3 regions of the Halomonas sp. AOP7-B1-5 genome follow, and region 2 is predicted to be linked to each of the others. Evidence: predicted binding sites of a transcription regulator. Region 2 holds the regulator's gene; each other region holds the start of a gene.

Region 1 (2,271 bases), on a different contig from region 2:
AGGCAACTGCTGTACGATGACACACCCCACCCGCGGATTGGGGTCGGTGGTATACAGGCCCTTTCTTGCGAGCTGGAGGGCGCGCGCCATGTAACGGTGGTCTAAATCACTAAACGGGACAGTAGCACCCATTACGTATCGTCCTTCTCATGCCCTGGGGTTATGCGGGGCGGTTCCTGAGAAAGGCGGTCAATCTCAGCACGAAACTCGTCCAGATCCTGAAACTTACGGTATACGGAGGCAAATCGAATATAGGCAACTTGATCCAGGTTCTTTAAGGCCTGCATCACGGATTCGCCGATGTCTCGCGCGTTAATTTCCCGGTCCCCCCTGGCGCGCAGCGTTTGACGAATACGTTCAACCGCCGCTTCAATAGATTCAGCACTGACCGGGCGTTTTTCTAATGCACGCACCATTCCATCGCGTAACTTTGCTTCATTAAAGCTTTCACGGGAGCCATCTGACTTTACGACCCGAGGCATCAGCAGCTCGGCCGTTTCGTAAGTAGTAAAGCGCTCATGGCAATTAGCGCACTGCCGACGCCGACGCACCTGATCGCCTTCCGCTACCAGTCGCGAATCGGTCACTCGAGTATCAGTAGCACCACAAAAAGGACAATGCATAGCGGTCAACCTGTTGTCAGTCCGTGCTGTAAGCTGCACGAGTAAGCGTGTTATAACCTAATTATCACTCACTATTTTCAAGCACGTTTTTTATCTCTTATCGGGCGTAAACTCAAACGCCGTAAGGGGTTAAACGCGGGCCATAATGAAACGTCGGCGGCCTGTTACCCTGCATTGTAACGATTTGGCACACAAGCTGCATTTGTTCAATGCTAGTGCTTAATGAATTCAGGAGACAAATGGTTGATAAGGAGCCCCTTATGCCGACGTTTGAAAAGAAGGTTCACGGTTATCTGACGCATCTTTATGGCCCTCGCGCCGATGAAGTCCTGCGTCGTCTGGGCCAGCATCTCGATCACTTCCGTTCGTTAAGCGCGTCAGCATTAACCGATGCGCCAACGCACTGCGGCTCGGCACCAACATGGAGCGAAAAGGATCAGTGGTTGATCTGTTATGGTGATTCCATCATCGACACTGACTCCCCGCCTCTCGCCGTCCTGAACGATTTTTTACAGACGCGCCTGGGCGATCGCATCAGCGGTGTGCATGTTTTACCCTTCTTTCCCTGGAGTAGTGATGACGGTTTTTCGGTCATTCACTACCGTGAGGTCAATCCGGAACTTGGCGACTGGCAGCATATTCAGACACTGGCCCAACATTATGATGTGATGGCGGATCTGGTGCTGAACCATGTTTCCCGGGAATCGCTCTGGTTTGTCGATTACTTAAGCGGCAGCCTGCCGGGCCGCGATTACTTTATTGAAGTAGACCCTGAAACGGATATTTCCCACGTTACCCGCCCGCGTAGCAGCCCCCTACTCGTTCCGGTGGCAACACGCCGCGGCACGCGCCACCTCTGGGCAACCTTTTCAGAAGACCAGCTTGATTTAAACTTTGAAAATCCTGATGTGCTTTTGGAGTTTGTGGGAATTTTGTTGTTCTACCTACAGCAAGGGACACGGATCATTCGCCTGGATGCCGTGGCATTTTTATGGAAGCGTCTGGGTACTTCGTGTATCCATCTACCTCAAACGCACACTGTTGTACGCCTGTTACGTGCCGTCGTGGATGAAATTGCGCCAGGCACCCTGCTAGTTACCGAAACCAACGTGCCCCACGAAGAAAATATCAGTTACTTCGGTCTGGAGCGCCTGCCCGAAGGCCCGCCTGATGAAGCACATATGGTGTATCAATTTGCGCTCCCTCCGCTGCTACTTCACACCTTAACGCGGGGCGAATCGGAAACCCTGCAAGCATGGTTATCAAGTTTACCGGTATTGCCGTACCAGTGTACGTACCTGAACTTTACCGCAAGCCACGATGGTATTGGCGTGCGCCCTTTGGAGGGATTGCTGCCTAACCATGAGCGCGACGCACTTTTAGAGCTGATGCATCGCTTCGGCGGTTTTGTCAGCATGCGCAGCAACCCCGATGGCAGCGATACACCTTACGAAATTAATATCACTTGGTTCGAAGCAATGCGTGGCACCCACCGTGGCCCAGACCCATGGCAGGTAGCACGCTTTTTGTGCAGCCAAGCTATTATGCTGAGCCTACAGGGGATTCCAGCCCTGTATATTCATACGCTGACCAGCACGCTCAATGATGTCGAAGGCGTTGAGCGCAGTGGCCGCTTACGCTCGATTAA
Region 2 (2,271 bases):
TCGTAAAGCACGCGCTCCGGGGGGAGGATAGTTTCCAACGTCATTGAGTTAACGCACGCCTGCGCCTTGGGCGCGAGCTTGTGCTTTTTCCTTATGCTTAACGAGTTGACGATCGATTTTATCGGCTAATGCGTCGATGGCTGCATACATATCGACATCTTCCGCATCGGCATGCAGGTCGGCGCCTGCTGCATGAAGGGTGCATGCCGCCTGCTGGCGCTCCTTCTCAATGGATAAGGTTACTTGTACCGTGGTGATATTGTCGTAATGGCGTTCGACGCGTTCAAGCTTTTCATTAACATAGTCACGCAAGGCGTCAGTCAGTTCTACGTGATGACCAGTGATGTTTACTTGCATTGACGTACTCCTTATCCATCGGACTGTATTTCGATTGTAACCCTTTTTACGGTGTTGCAAAGCCCTTGTCGCGAGTTTTGCTGTTTCTCTTGTACAAAACTGTCTCAAGACCTCCTAAAAGCCTACCTTAAGCGACGGCGTTCACTGGAGGATGGAATGCCCAATGACTCGCGGTATTTGGCCACAGTACGCCGTGCCACCGTAATACCTCCCTCTTCAAGCAGCGTGACCAAACGGCTGTCTGAGAGCGGTTTGCCAGGGGGTTCGTCCTGGATCAGCTTCTTGAGCCGGGCGCGAATCGCCGTGCTTGAGTGGCTGTCGCCCCCGTCTTGACCGCTGATCTGGCTTGAGAAAAAGTATTTAAGCTCAAAGACACCCCGTGGGGTATGAATATATTTCTGCGTTGTCACACGTGAAATGGTGGATTCATGCATTTCCACGGCTTCTGCAATATCCGCAAGAATCAAAGGCTTCATGGCCTCTTCACCTTGCTCTAAAAAGCCGATTTGACGGGTGATGATTTCGCGCCCTACGCGCAGCAGTGTATCGTTGCGGCTGGAGAGGCTTTTGATTAACCAGCGTGCTTCTTGCAAGTGCTCTTTTAAAAACTGGTTATCCTGGCTCTTGTCGGCACGCTTGATCAAGCTGGCGTAGTCGGGCTGGATGCGCAGGCGAGGCAGAGCTTCAGGGTTAAGCTCCAGGTGCCAGCCTTCATGATCGTGGCGTACCACCAGGTCAGGCGTGATATAGCTATCATCGGTCACCCCGTAAGCGCTACCGGGGCGTGGGTCCAGGCTGCGGATCAGGCCAATCACATCGTCTAGCTGCTCATCGTCCAGCCCTAGGCGGCGCTTGAGTAGCCGAATGTCATTTTTGCCGAGTGCTTCCAGAAACTGGCGTACCAGACGGCGCGCCGGGACAAGCAGGGGAGTGTCATCGGGCAGGGTAGCCAGTTGAAGCATCAGGCATTCGCGCAGGTCGCGGGCAAAAACGCCGGTCGGCTCAAACTGCTGCAAACGCATCAGAATGGTTTCCATCTCGCGCTGGCTAAGCGCTTCGATATTTTGAGCGCGCAACCCGTCGCGAATATCGTTTAAGGGCTGCGTCAGGTAGCCGTTGGCATCCAGCGCGTCGATCAAGCTTTCTGCAATCTGCTGTTCACGTGCGCTGAAGTCGGTCATGGCGAGCTGCCAAAGCAAATGACCGTGCAGGCTTTGTCCCGCTGCCTGGCGCTCAAAGTCAGGTCCCTCAGTGCTGCTGCCTGAGCTGCCTACATCCTGATAGGTGTCGGACCAGTCGCTATCAACGGAGAGTTCATTGGGTATGCTTTCCGCCCACTCCGCTTCCTGCGTTTCAACGGCTGCCTGCTCACCGAATTCATCTTCCTGTTCCAGCATCGGATTGGCATCCAGCGCCTGCTGAATTTCCTGACGCAGATCCAATGTGGATAACTGGAGCAGGGCAATGGCCTGCTGCAGCTGAGGTGTCATGGTCAGCTGCGTACCGATACGCAATTGGAGAGAAGCTTTCATGACCATCTGAGAACCACTCGTTACTCGGAAAGCTTTACCCTAGTGCGAGTCATGTTTATGTGCAAGTGCAATAAGCATGCCATTGATAATAATTCTGCTGCAGATCCCTGTTTAGCAGTGAACATAAATTTAAAGACGGAAATCAGCACCCAGGTAAACTTCTCTGACCTTCTGGTTATTGAGAATAGTCTCTGGGCTGCCGCCCGCGATGATATGACCATCGCCCACAATGTAAGCAATATCGCAGATATCCAGCGTTTCGCGCACGTTATGGTCAGTAATTAACACGCCGATATGGCGCTGCTTCAAGGCACGAATGATACTTTTAATTTCGCCGACGGAGATGGGGTCGACCCCGGCAAACGGCTCATCCAGCAGTATG
Region 3 (2,271 bases), on a different contig from region 2:
AGACCTGCGCCTGATTTGCCGCCACCTTTGCTAGCGCTTGCAGACTTTGATCCTCTGCCGCCTGTAGAGCTTGATGAGCCATTAGCCTGGCTTCCGCCGGTGGTATTACCTACCGCGTTAGTGCCCGCCGGTGATGATGTTCCGGCGGCTCCGCTGGCAAACTACATGGTATTGCTAACCGATCGTCCGCCGGTCAATGTGCAAGAAGTAAAGGTACAAGAAATATCGGTAGACGCCATCAATAGCGCCCAGGCCGTCCAGGTCGCGTTAGCCGAGCGGGTCGAAACGTCCCCCTACTTGCCAAACCTGGAAGGTGTTGAAGTATCCCGTGTTGCAGAAGGGATCAGTTTGCGAGTGCAGGATCAATTGCTGTTTCCTTCAGCGGCTGCAGAGCTAACCAGCGGAGGCTCCTCATTGGTAGGTAGCCTGTTAGAAACCATACAGCGCTACGACGGTGAAGTGTGGGTCGAAGGTCATTCTGACAGCCAAACCATCAGCACCGATGAGTTCTCTTCTAACTGGGCGCTTTCAAGCGCCCGAGCGATAGCCATTGTGGAAGCACTGGAGGCCGAAGGAGTTGCGCCTGAGCGCTTGCGAGCCGTTGGCTTGGCAGCGACTCAGCCGCTTGAAAATAATGAAACCCCAGAGGGGCGAGCGCGCAACCGGCGGGTAGAAGTGGTTATTCATGTTGAGTAGGAGATCACTTTAGCGATGGCCCGACACCTCGGCGGGGGTTAAGGGCGGCTGGCGCCGCCATCGCCGAATAAATTCAGCTCCCACCTCACCGTTGGTGACATTAATACATCTGATGAAAGGTGCTTATCCGGCTCAAAGCACCTTACCCTTGTGGGAGGCCGCTTCAGCGGGCGAAGCTGTGCAGCCGGGGTTGAGGGCGGCTAGCGCCGCCATCGCCGAATAAATTCAGCTCCCACCTCACCGTTGGTGGCATTAATACATCTGATGAAAGGTGCTTACCCGGCTTAAAGCACCTTACCCCTGTGGGAGATCGCTTCAGCGGGCGAAGCAGTGCGCAGCGCTGCCGGGGTTAAGGGCGGCTGGCGCCGCCATCGCCGAATAAATTCAGCTCCCACCTCACCGTTGGTGACATTAATGCATCTGATGAAAGGTGCTTACCCGGCTCAAAGCACCTTCCCCCTGTGGGAGATCGCTTCAGCGGGCGAAGCCGGGCGATAGCTTAAAAGATAGAGATTTTACTAATAAGTACCGTTTTAGCTGCACAATAATGATGCTTGGGGCGGGCGTATTAAATTATTGCCTTATGTAAGGCATGCAATGTTGTTTGTTAAGGTTTTAATAAGCAGTGTTTTTTATATATTGGCATATTAAATGCATATTTAAAGTGGTCATTAACGACAAAGCTTGGCGGCTTTTTTAAGCCAAAAGAGGTAATGCTATGTCTGAACATGCCTGTACCGCATTATTACCCGAGTTGCCTGATGCGGAGCATCGGTCACGTTTGGTACTCACCGACTTAGATGGTTCGCTACTCGATCACCATAGCTATGATTTCTCACCTGCGGCACCCAGCTTGTCGCGCCTAAAGCAATTAGGCGTGCCGGTAATCCCCGTGACCAGTAAGACGCGTGCTGAATTATTGCCGCTGCGTGAATTGCTTGGACTTACGGGAACACCTTTTGTAGCTGAAAATGGCGCTATTATTGGCTTGCCGCCTAGCTGGTGCCATGCGCGTCTTGACCGTCCAGGCAATGGACGCGATGGCATTGTTACAAAACACGCCGGTGTTGATATTGGATTTATCCGAGCACGTTTAAGGGTATGGCGCCAACGGTTAGATGTACGTTTTACCAGTATGGGCGAGCTGAGTGTCCAGGACGTCGTCAAACTGACGGGGTTAGATAAAACGCGCGCACAGGATGCCTGCAAGCGCGAAGGCAGCGAGCCGCTAATTTGGCAAGATGATGCCGTTTCGCTCGAAAACTTCCGGTTAGCGCTAAGCGGCGACGGCCTTGAGCTTACTCAAGGCGGACGCTTTTGGCACGTTATGGGCCGTGGCGCCGATAAAGGCTGCGCTGTCACATGGCTAATCAAGCGTTTTGCCAAATTAAGAGGGTGCACGCCACTCTCGTTAGGGCTGGGCGACGGACCTAATGATCTAACGATGTTGGAGGCGGTCGATCAAGCAGTGGTTATTCGAGGTTGTCATAAAGCACCTGTTACACCGCAGGCCGCGGCGTTATATCGCACAAACAAAGCTGGGCCAGTTGGATGGGCAGAAGGAGTCGCGTACTG

Evidence for each region. The regulator sigma-54, encoded in region 2, starts transcription at its own class of promoters, with help from an activator protein. The targets are predictions, from matches to a motif close to TGGCACNNNNNTTGCTNT.
Region 1: the regulator sigma-54 is predicted to act here: its motif matches at 809-826, upstream of ACT3XD_RS09420 (sugar phosphorylase).
Region 3: the regulator sigma-54 is predicted to act here: its motif matches at 1,337-1,354, upstream of ACT3XD_RS09445 (HAD-IIB family hydrolase).

The regions. Positions count from the first base shown of each region.
Region 1 covers NZ_JBQTDC010000015.1:8,961-11,231, forward strand. Annotated here, with positions in the region: gene ribD (bifunctional diaminohydroxyphosphoribosylaminopyrimidine deaminase/5-amino-6-(5-phosphoribosylamino)uracil reductase RibD) at 1-132, opposite strand, end outside; gene nrdR (transcriptional regulator NrdR) at 132-623, opposite strand; gene ACT3XD_RS09420 (sugar phosphorylase) at 884-2,271, shown strand, end outside.
Region 2 covers NZ_JBQTDC010000001.1:130,829-133,099, reverse strand. Annotated here, with positions in the region: gene ptsN (PTS IIA-like nitrogen regulatory protein PtsN) at 1-44, opposite strand, end outside; gene hpf (ribosome hibernation-promoting factor, HPF/YfiA family) at 49-357, opposite strand; gene ACT3XD_RS00645 (RNA polymerase factor sigma-54) at 480-1,895, opposite strand; gene lptB (LPS export ABC transporter ATP-binding protein) at 2,019-2,271, opposite strand, start outside.
Region 3 covers NZ_JBQTDC010000015.1:18,411-20,681, reverse strand. Annotated here, with positions in the region: gene ACT3XD_RS09450 (OmpA family protein) at 1-696, shown strand, start outside; gene ACT3XD_RS09445 (HAD-IIB family hydrolase) at 1,415-2,271, shown strand, end outside.